Regions from separate parts of the Corynebacterium sp. AOP40-9SA-29 genome, predicted to be linked through region 3. Evidence: predicted binding sites of a transcription regulator. Region 3 holds the regulator's gene; each other region holds the start of a gene.

Evidence for each region. Region 3 encodes LexA, which represses DNA repair genes until DNA is damaged. Its sites were predicted from a motif close to CGAACANNTGTTCG; they were not measured.
Region 1: ACT3SZ_RS03790 (HNH endonuclease signature motif containing protein) is a predicted target of LexA. The motif match lies at 1,729-1,742, and genes of this name have one in related genera.
Region 2: ACT3SZ_RS01785 (HNH endonuclease signature motif containing protein) is a predicted target of LexA. The motif match lies at 1,353-1,366, and genes of this name have one in related genera.

The regions. Positions count from the first base shown of each region.
Region 1 covers NZ_JBQSWR010000001.1:806,605-809,881, forward strand. Annotated here, with positions in the region: gene gyrA (DNA gyrase subunit A) at 1-219, opposite strand, end outside; gene ACT3SZ_RS03780 (siderophore-interacting protein) at 348-1,178, shown strand; gene ACT3SZ_RS03785 (flavin reductase) at 1,157-1,582, opposite strand; gene ACT3SZ_RS03790 (HNH endonuclease signature motif containing protein) at 2,021-3,004, shown strand; gene ACT3SZ_RS03795 (ABC transporter ATP-binding protein) at 2,991-3,277, opposite strand, start outside.
Region 2 covers NZ_JBQSWR010000001.1:386,584-389,860, forward strand. Annotated here, with positions in the region: gene ACT3SZ_RS01780 (DNA polymerase III subunit gamma and tau) at 1-1,224, opposite strand, end outside; gene ACT3SZ_RS01785 (HNH endonuclease signature motif containing protein) at 1,430-2,764, shown strand; gene ACT3SZ_RS01790 (hypothetical protein) at 2,853-3,277, opposite strand, start outside.
Region 3 covers NZ_JBQSWR010000002.1:151,921-155,197, forward strand. Annotated here, with positions in the region: gene ptsP (phosphoenolpyruvate--protein phosphotransferase) at 1-1,334, shown strand, start outside; gene lexA (transcriptional repressor LexA) at 1,430-2,050, opposite strand; gene ACT3SZ_RS05225 (hypothetical protein) at 2,692-2,973, shown strand; gene nrdR (transcriptional regulator NrdR) at 3,066-3,277, shown strand, end outside.

The DNA of each region.
Region 1 (3,277 bases), on a different contig from region 3:
CTTGACGTAGCTGCGGTCCGGGCGGAAGCCGGAGTCGTACATCGCGTACAGGACGCGGCGGTGGACGGGCTTCAGCCCATCCCGGACCTCGGGCAGCGCACGGCCGACGATGACGCTCATGGCGTAGTCGATGTAGCTGTTCCGCATCTCCTCATTGAGGTCAATGGGGGTAATGCGGTCGAACAGCGTCTCGCCGCCGCCGTAGTTGTCGTCGCTCACTTCGGTGCGATCCCTTCCAGAAGACTAGGTATAGACCTGGCAATCTTACCACCTCATGACCCATATCCGGGTCAGGTGCGTACCATGGTCGACGACCACCGACACCGCAGTAGAAGGAAAGCCTGTCCATGCCCCGTCCCGCCCGTCCCGTCCACTCCGCCACCGTGACCGGTTCTTCCCGGATTTCACGCGATATGGTGCGCGTCACGCTCGCGTGCGACTCCCTGCCCTACGCCGACCTGGCGCACACCGACCACTACGTGAAGCTGCTCTTCCCGCCGGAGGGGGCGTCCTACAGTTGGCCGTTCGACCCGGCGCAGGTGCGCGAGGAGCTCCCGCGGGAGGAGTGGCCGGTGACGCGGACGTACACGCTGCGTTCCTGGGACGCTGAGGCACAGACCGTGGACATCGACTTCGTCTCCCACGGAGACTCGGGACTGGCCGGGCCATGGGCGGACGCTGCCCGTCCGGGCGACGGCATCGGTTTCATGGGCCCCGGCGGCGCGTGGCGCCCCGAGGGTGAGCACGTCGTTTTCGCCGGCGACGAGGCCGCCGCCCCGGCAATCTTCGCCGGTATCGAGGCGTTGCCGCAGGACGTCACGGCGGAGGCGTGGGTCGAGGTGTCGGACGCCGACGCGCACCTGCCCGCCCCGTCACACCCGGGTACGACGATCCACTGGGTCGAGCGCGATGGCGCGACGCACGGCACGGAACTGGTCCGCGCCGTCGTCGCGGCGGGTGTACCGTCCGGCGAGACCCAGTGGTTCATCCACGGGGTGGCGGAAATGATCCGTGACCTGCGCCGTCACCTGTTCGTGGACAGCGGTGTCCCGAAGTCGGACGTCTCGATCTCCGGCTACTGGCGTCTCGGCATGGTCGAGGACGAGTGGCAGGCGAGCAAGCGGGAGTTCACCGAGGAGATCGAGGCGGACGAGGCTCAGGCGGCGGCGAACAGGTAGTCGCGCTGTTCCGGTGCGATGTCGCCGGTACGGCGTCCGGTGACGTGCATCAGGGCGACGATGTGGTCGCCAGCGTCGAACTCCTGATAGAGACGGGTGGTCAGGTGCACCGCCGCGCCGTCGACGACGCCCGCACCGTCCTCGGCGGACAGTGAGTGGGCGATGTTCGCCACGCCCATGGTCTGCAGCGGGTTGAGTACGGAAATGCCCAGGCGGGGGGCGGTTCGCAGCTGGCGCCAGGTGAGGTCGTCGGAGGGGATGCGCACGGAGACGAGTCCGGGGGCCAGGCTCTCGTCGAAGTAGGAGTCGATGACCACGCACATCATGGTGCCGTTGACCTCTGCTGCCAGGACGGCCAGGGGAAGACGGGGTGTGGACGCGGTGTCCGTGTGTGCTGTGATCATGATGACCAGTAGACCAGTCTGTCTGCAGAAGCGCAAGGGGCATTGCATGGCGGGGAAGTATTTGCGCAGGTCACACCATGAATATTATACAGACCAAGCGGTCTATATTGCGGGTGCCCCCATTTTGACCCCTTGTGCGATCTATTCGAACAGGTGGTTGACCATGTCCGAGTCATTGTGTAGAGTGTTCACCAACAAAGGAAAATATCTCCGAAGTGCAGTTCCGGACAAGGGGTGGGGACCATGGCAGTTGACCTGGTTGAGATGCCGACGGACGCTGAATTACTGGTCTATCCTATCAACAGGGCCGAGATGGCCCTGGTTGCCTACCTGGCCACCATTGCCGGGGATCAACGCCACAGTACCGCACTGGCCCGCCGAGGACGGGGACGTGGTGAAGCACGCCGGTTCGCTCACTCTGGCGAACTCGGCGTGCGTATGCCTGATCTCTTCGACATCGCCGGCGAGGACGGGCGGCTCAGTGTCGAACACCTGGATCTCGTGTGGTTGATCATTAACCGCCATCTCCGGCCCCTCACCTCCCGGGAGGCCGAGCCAGTACGCCGGGCACTGGACCTCGCCGTCGAGTGCGCGGTCGTCGAGTGGATCGAGGGAATCACCTACCCCTCCCCCGTGCCGCTCGAGGCACTTGGGGACCTCGTCGAGGAAGTCATCCTCGCTCTCGACTCGGACCTCGTCACCGAGACGGAGGAGTTCGAGACCGGCCAGGCCCGCGTCTTCCGCCGAGACAACCGGATCGTGCTCGACTGCGGCAGCAAGGCCGCCGCGACCCGTATTTGGGATGCAGTCAACACGGCCGGCTGGAAAGAGCTCCAGGAGCTAAAGAAAACCACGGAGATCTCGGACGTCCGGGAATCACTGTCAGCTTGCCGTGCCAAGGTCATTTTCGAGGCACTTGGAGATGGGGCGAATAACATCACTGTGACGGTAAACCTCTACCGTCTGACCGAGGACGATCACACGGGCTACGGCCCCGGATTCGTCCCCGGAGTCGGCTGGGTGTCCACCGCGGCGGCCGACATGCTGGAGTCCCGGGCTCATACCCCACGACTCCTCACCGGAACTCTTGACCCAGTGGAGGCCTACACGTTTCCCGTGAAACACAAGGCCGCAATCATGGGGAGGGATACTCACTGCCGCTTCCCCAACTGCACCGTGCCCGCATCCCAGTGCGAGTTCGACCATATCGAGAACAGTCCGCACACGGACTCCACGAGCAATGGTCCCACCTCCGTGGCGAACGGACAGTTGCTCTGCCGACACCACCATAAGTTGAAAACGCAGAGACGGTGGACGTGCTCCACCGAGGACGCCGGGATCACCATCCACTGGATCGGCCCAGACAACGGCCACTACACCACTACCGCTGGCGGACCAGTTCTGAGAATCAGATCTGACTGACCGAGGATATGAGCTCGGTGACCTGGCGGCGAAGATCCACGATCTCCGGATTCGTCGACAGTTCCCGAAGGCGAGCCTGGATGGTTTCACGTGGAACATCTGCGTCCACATCGGCTCGGAGCGATTTAGGGACCGCGACTTCCTCCAACACCCTGCCCGGACCGCCCGCCATCACGACCACACGATGGCCCAATAAGAGCGCCTCCTCCACACTGTGCGTCACGAAGACAACAGAGGGGAACGCCGTGGCCCACACCCGGAGAAGCTCTGCCT
Region 2 (3,277 bases), on a different contig from region 3:
GGACTTACGCACGTAAGGACGTCCGGACCCGGCCGGCGCGGCGCTTCCCGCACCTGCACCCATTCCGCCGGTGCCGCCGCCGGCCTCGAGAGCCTCGACGCGCTGCGCGAGCGCCTCGACCGTCATACCCGCAGCGGGCAGGGCCATACGGGCGCACAGGATCTCCAACAACAGTCGAGGCGCGGTGGCACCCCGCATCTGCGCCAGCCCCTCGTTCACAAGGGACGCACAGCGAGTCAACGTCGCCTGCCCGAGGGTATTGGCCTGCGCGGTCAGCGCCTCACGCTGATCTGCGGGCGCGTCCACCAGGCCGGTATCAAAGGCCTCCGGAACAGCCTGCACGACCAGCAGATCCCTAAACCTGTCGAGCAGGTCCATCGCGAAGCGACGCGGATCGTGGCCCGCGTCGATCACGTCACTGACACAGCCAAACAGGCCCGCTTGGTCCTGGTCCGCGAGAGCATCCATCGCCCTGTCGATGAGCGAGGTGTCCGTAAACCCGAGCAGGGCCACCGCCCGGCTGTAGGTGACTCCCTCCTCGCCACTACCGGCGAGCAGCTGGTCCATGATGCTCAACGAGTCTCGCGGAGAACCACCGCCGGCACGAATGACCAGTGGGTACACCGAATCCTCAACGACGGCACCCTCGTCCTCACACACGCGCCCCAGTAGGCCACGCATCGCCGGCGGGGTCAGCAGCCGGAACGGGTAATTGTGCGTACGCGACCGGATAGTCTGCAGCAGCTTCTCCGGTTCCGTGGTGGCGAAGATAAAGATGAGGTGCTCCGGCGGCTCCTCGACGATCTTCAGCAGCGCGTTGAAGCCCGCCGCCGTGATCATGTGGGCCTCGTCGATGATGAACACCCTGTAGCGCGAGTCCGCCGGGGCGTAGAACGCCCGGTCGCGCAGCTCGCGCATGTCATCGACACCGTTGTGCGTCGCCGCATCCATCTCGGTGACGTCCAACGTGCCCGGCCCGCCGGGCGCCAAAGCGAGGCAGGACGCACACTCGCCGCACGGGGTTGATGTGGGCCCCTGCTCGCAGTTCAGCGAGCGGGCGAGGATCCTCGCCGACGAGGTCTTACCGCAGCCTCGTGGGCCGGAGAACAGGTAGGCGTGGTTGATCCGCCCGCTGTCCAGTGCCGTCGACAACGGTTCGGTCACATGTTCCTGCCCCACGACCTCGGCAAACGACGCAGGCCGGTACTTCCTGTAAAGAGCCACGGACCCAGCCTACAAGGCGGGACGGACATGGACCGCCCCACCGTCGAGACCGGGGGATGTCATCGCCCGGAGGCTACTGAGAAGACACCGGCTCTCCTCACTCCGCACCATAGGAGATTGCCATTATTCGAACATACTATTGACCATGTCCGTGGCATGTAGTACACTTCCGTCAAGGAAGCCAACCAAGGGGGACGCTGGCACCATGACAGACGACAACACCACACCCACCATGAGCATGGACGACATCCAACGCCACCTCAACCTCGGCGAAATGCTGCTCATCGCGAAACTCCGCGACATTGCCGCCACCGAACGCTTCGCCACAGCTCTGGCACTACGCGGACGTTCCCGAACTGATGCCTCCCGCTTCGCACATGCAGGCGAACTCGCCGCACGTAACCTCGAACTCTTTTGCGCAGTGCTCACCACCGGCATCCTCGCCGCCGACCACCTCGCCTTGATCCGCCGCCTGATCCACGCCCAACTAGACACCGTGCCCACAGCCCACCACGATGAGATCACCGCACACCTCGACGCCGCGGTGAACAAAGACGTCACCCCCTGGCTACGCGACACCACCGAGCTGGTCACCCTGCGCGAACTCCGCGACCGCGTGCGCGCAGCAATCCTCGACGCCGCCCCGGAACTGGCCAATGACACCGCCCTCGCCCAGGAAGACACCGCCACACTCAAACGCCGCGGCAAACAACTCGTCCTCACCGGTGGCGACGAAGTCACCCTCGCCGCCATCGACGACGAACTCGACAAGAAAGCCCGCGTCCTACTCGCCGACGCCCGCCGCCAGCAGGAAGACATCCCCGAAGACCAACGCACCGTGCTGCCAACCCGCTCACAACTCAAAGCACAAGTACTGCTCGAACAGCTCGGCGACAACCCAGCCTCGATGAAAATCCGAGTGAACCTGTACCGTGCGACCCTCGACGGCATTCATGGCACCGGAGCGGGCTACGTCACCGGCGTTGGCTGGATCGACCCTTCCACCGCCCAGCGCCTGGAAAACGAGTCCGGCTACGTGCGCGTCCTGCACACCAACCCCGACAAGTATCCCGACACCGAGGCCTACTCATTCACCACCGCGCATAAGGACTACCTCGACGGGCGTGACGCGACCTGCCGGTTCCCGAACTGTGACGTGCCGGCCACGCTGTGCGACAACGACCACATCATCAACTCCCCGCACACCGACCCCACCAGCGACGGGATCACCCATCCGAGCAACGGGCAGAAACTGTGCCGCCCGCACCACCGGCTGAAAACCGAGGGGGTATGGACCTGCTCCACCACCGACGACGGGTTCACCATCGACTGGCAAGGCCCGAACGACCGGCGTTACACCACCCACGCCACCGGCCCGTTGGCCCAGGCGTACGACCCGGACGCGGTCTACCCCGCATATCCCGATGAACCCACCGAACCGGTCGAACCTGCAGAACCTACCGAACCGGTTGAACCCACCGAACCAGCCGAACCATCCGAACCAGAAGGCCCCGACCCCACCGAGGGCCCGCCGGCATAGAAGCCACCCGCAGCTACACAGAAAGCCCCCGCACCCTCGCAGGTGCAGGGGCCAGACGTGCGGGCCAGGGCCGCGGATAGCCCCGAATTCAGCGCCACACGTCGTTCAGATTCGCCTGCGACGTCGCCAACAACTGCTGCGCCGCACCCGGACCACCGTCCACCGCCACGCGGTACTCGTCCTCGGTCAGCATCACCAACTGCGCAAAAACTGTCATCCGGCCCGGATGCGTGTACTCGTGCTGCTGCCCGCCACCATGACGACCACCGAAGTTCACCTCATGCACGTTCGGCACCCCGTCCTCCCACAGGAACGGCGGGACGAGCAGACCGTGCTGCGCGGTGATCGTGTCGTCAACATGCCACCCCAACTTCGGCAGGAGCAGGCCCGGCTGCGGTGACAACTGGATCGGATCGCGGGAGATCATCGTCGCTGCGGCCATCACCAGGTCCGCCGCCGCCCGACCGTGACCAGCGGTGACTGTAATGAACTCGACCCGCAGGTCCGAACCGT
Region 3 (3,277 bases):
AGGCCGGCGGGGTGATGGCTGAACGTGTCACCGACCTGATGGACGTGCGTGACCGTGTCATCGCCGAACTGCGCGGGGAGCCCGAGCCGGGCATTCCGGACGTCGACACGCCTCATGTCCTGTTCGCCGATGATCTCGCCCCCGCCGATACCGCGACCCTGGACCCCGAGCTGATCATCGCCGTGGTCACCGAAAAGGGTGGTGCGACGAGCCACACCGCGATCATCGCCCGCCAGCTCGACCTGCCTTGCATCGTCGCCGTGGGAAGCAACCTGCGCGGCGTGAGCGCTGGCACCGAGGTCCTGGTGGACGGTGCGGCGGGAACCGTGGAGACCGGCGTGGACCCGGCAGAGGTGGAGAAGCGTGTCACCGCTGCCGCCGAACTGGCCTCGAAGGTCCGTGGCTGGCACGGCCCGGCGCAGACCGCCGACGGTCACCGGGTGCAGCTGTTGGCCAATGTGCAGGACGGTGCAGCCGCCCGCCAGGCCGCGGAGTCCGTGGCCGAGGGGATCGGCCTGTTCCGTACCGAACTCGGCTTCCTCAGTGAGACCACCGAGCCGTCCGTAGAGGAGCAGGCGAGGCGTTATGCCGAGGTCCTGTCCGCGTTCCCGGAGGGCAAGGTCGTGATCCGTACGCTGGACGCCGGCTCGGACAAGCCGGTGCCCTATGTGATGGCGGAGACCGAGGAGAACCCTGCTCTCGGTGTGCGCGGTCTGCGCATCGCCCGGACAAACCAGAAGTTGCTGGAACGCCAGCTGGACGGCATCGCCCTGGCGCTGAAGCTGTCCGGTCGCGAGGACTCTGCGGCGCAGACCTGGGTGATGGCACCGATGGTGGCAACGGTCTACGAGGCGAAGTGGTTCACCGAGCTGTGCCACGAGCGAGGCCTCGTGGCTGGCGCGATGATCGAGGTCCCGGCGGCGGCCCTCATGGCCGATAAGATGATGCCCTACCTGGACTTCGTGTCCATCGGTACGAATGACCTGACCCAGTACACCATGGCAGCAGACCGCATGTCGGCCTCGCTGGCGCACCTGACCGACCCGTGGCAGCCCGCGGTGCTGCGACTCGTGCACACCACGTGTCGTTCTGGCGCGGAGACCAAGACGGCAGTGGGCGTGTGCGGTGAGGCCGCGGCGGACCCGGTGCTGGGCTGCGTGCTCGCCGGTCTCGGTGTGACCTCTCTGTCCGCGGCACCGCCTGCACTCGCTGCGGTGGGCGCCCAGTTGGGCGAGGTGGATTTCGCGGTGTGCCGTGAGATGGCCGCTGCCGCACTGGACGCCGATGGCGCGGAGGAGGCCAAGGCAGCCGCCGCGGCCGTGCTGGGGCTCTAGCGCTCTAGCGCACCCTGTATCCACGCAAACCCCCCGGACGCCTCTGACGGAGGCTGTCCGGGGGTTTCGCGTATCAACGTGGGGATTGCGGGGGCCTAGATCTTGCGAAGCACCGCGACCACGCGGCCGAGGATGTCGGCGTTGTCCCCCGGGATGGGTTCGAACAGGTCGTTGTGGGGGAGGAGCCAGACGCCCGCTTCGTCCTTCTGGAACTCCTTGACCGTCGCCTCCCCGTCGATCATCGCGGCCACGAAGTCCCCGAGTTCGGCGACCTTCTGGGAGCGTACGGCGACCCAGTCACCGTTGAAGATGCCAGCATCGCGCATGGACTCGCCAATGACCTGGAGCAGGAACAGTTCCCCGCCACCGACGAGTTCCTGGGGAAGAGGGAAGTGGGCCTCGACGTGCTCTTCGGCCAGGATGGGCGAACCGGCGGCGATCTGACCGACGACGGGCACGAAGGACGGCTCCGGCATACCGGAGGGACCGCTGGTGTTAGCCGGCTTCGGCCCCGGACGGTTGTCGACCTCGTCGTCGAAGTCCCTGATATCGACCGCGCGCGGCTTGTTGTCCTCGCGGCGCAGGTACCCCTTCCGCTCGAGCTCGCGCAGGTGGTACGACACCGACGAGGTCGAGTTCAACCCCACTGCGTCGCAGATCTCGCGGATGCTCGGCGGGTATCCGCGGAACCGGGTCGCGTCCTTGATCACGTCCATGATGCGCCGTTGACGGTCGGAAAGCTTCTCCCTCCCCTTTGCGTCGAGCGCGGCACCTGCCTCGGTGACCTTCGCCCGCTTTCGCTTGCCTGCCGTGGTTCCCACGGAGGACTTCTGCTTCTCTGACATCTGACCCACTCCTGGACTCGTTGTACCGGTCGTGTCCCCGACCTTACATGACCGAACGGACATCGTTGGTCAGGGTGTTCGAAAATCTCTGGAAAGTTGTGGACATCATCGAACACCCGTGCTACCTTCGGGTGCAGATACAGAACTTCGAACACACGGACGAAGAACGTGCCGTCGGAATCAAGCGATGTCCGCCAGCGGTGCTGTCATGGTCCTTGTCTGAAGCCGGGAATCCGGTCTGCTTCCACGGAAAGAGGGTTGTCATGAGCACGATGTCGGTTGAAAGTCGTCGGTCCGGCCTCCGCCGTCCCGTCTATCGGCGTCCGGAGTGGTCCGGGTCCGCGCTGGATGGTTTCTCGAACACCTGGGGGGAGGGTTCGGTCCGAACCCCTTCGGTCGTGCAACGGCAGCGGTACCTCCGTCAGGGCAGAATTGCTGAACGTCCGTTCGAGCCGACCTCCAGGTACGCCAGAATTCGGCGTCGCGCGTCCATGGTCGTCGGTTCCCCCGGCATGACCGTACTTTCTCTGGCCGCGCTGGTGACGTTCCTCGCCATATCTCCGGCGGTCACTGGGCAGCAGGAGGACACCGTGACACCGACCGGGACGACCACGGTCACGGTGAGCGACGGCCAGAGTCTGGCGGAGATCGCTGAGCAGCACGTGCACGGGGCCAGCGTTGGCGACGCGGTGGCGAGGATCGCTTCGCTCAACGATGTTAGCGACATGGGTGGACACTGGACGGATGAAGGCTCCCAGGGGAGCACCCGGGACGTGGTCGTCCCCGTCTACTGACCGACCCCTCGTCCGCCTGCGGTGCGGCTCGGAGTCGGAGGTAGCATGTGGGGACACCAACTGTCCTGACGACTTCCATGAGGGAGAACACCGTGCTTTGTCCCGCCTGCCGTTCCGAGGACTCCCGGGTCGTGGACTCCCGCACGGTAGAATCCGGCTCCGCCATCCGCCGTCGCCGAGAATGTCTCTCGTGCAAGACCCGGTTCACCACCTTGGAACGATCCGTGCTGCTGGTCACCAAGCGAAGTGGTGTCACCGAGGAGTTTCGCCGCGACAAGGTGATCCGGGGTGTCGGAAGGGCCTG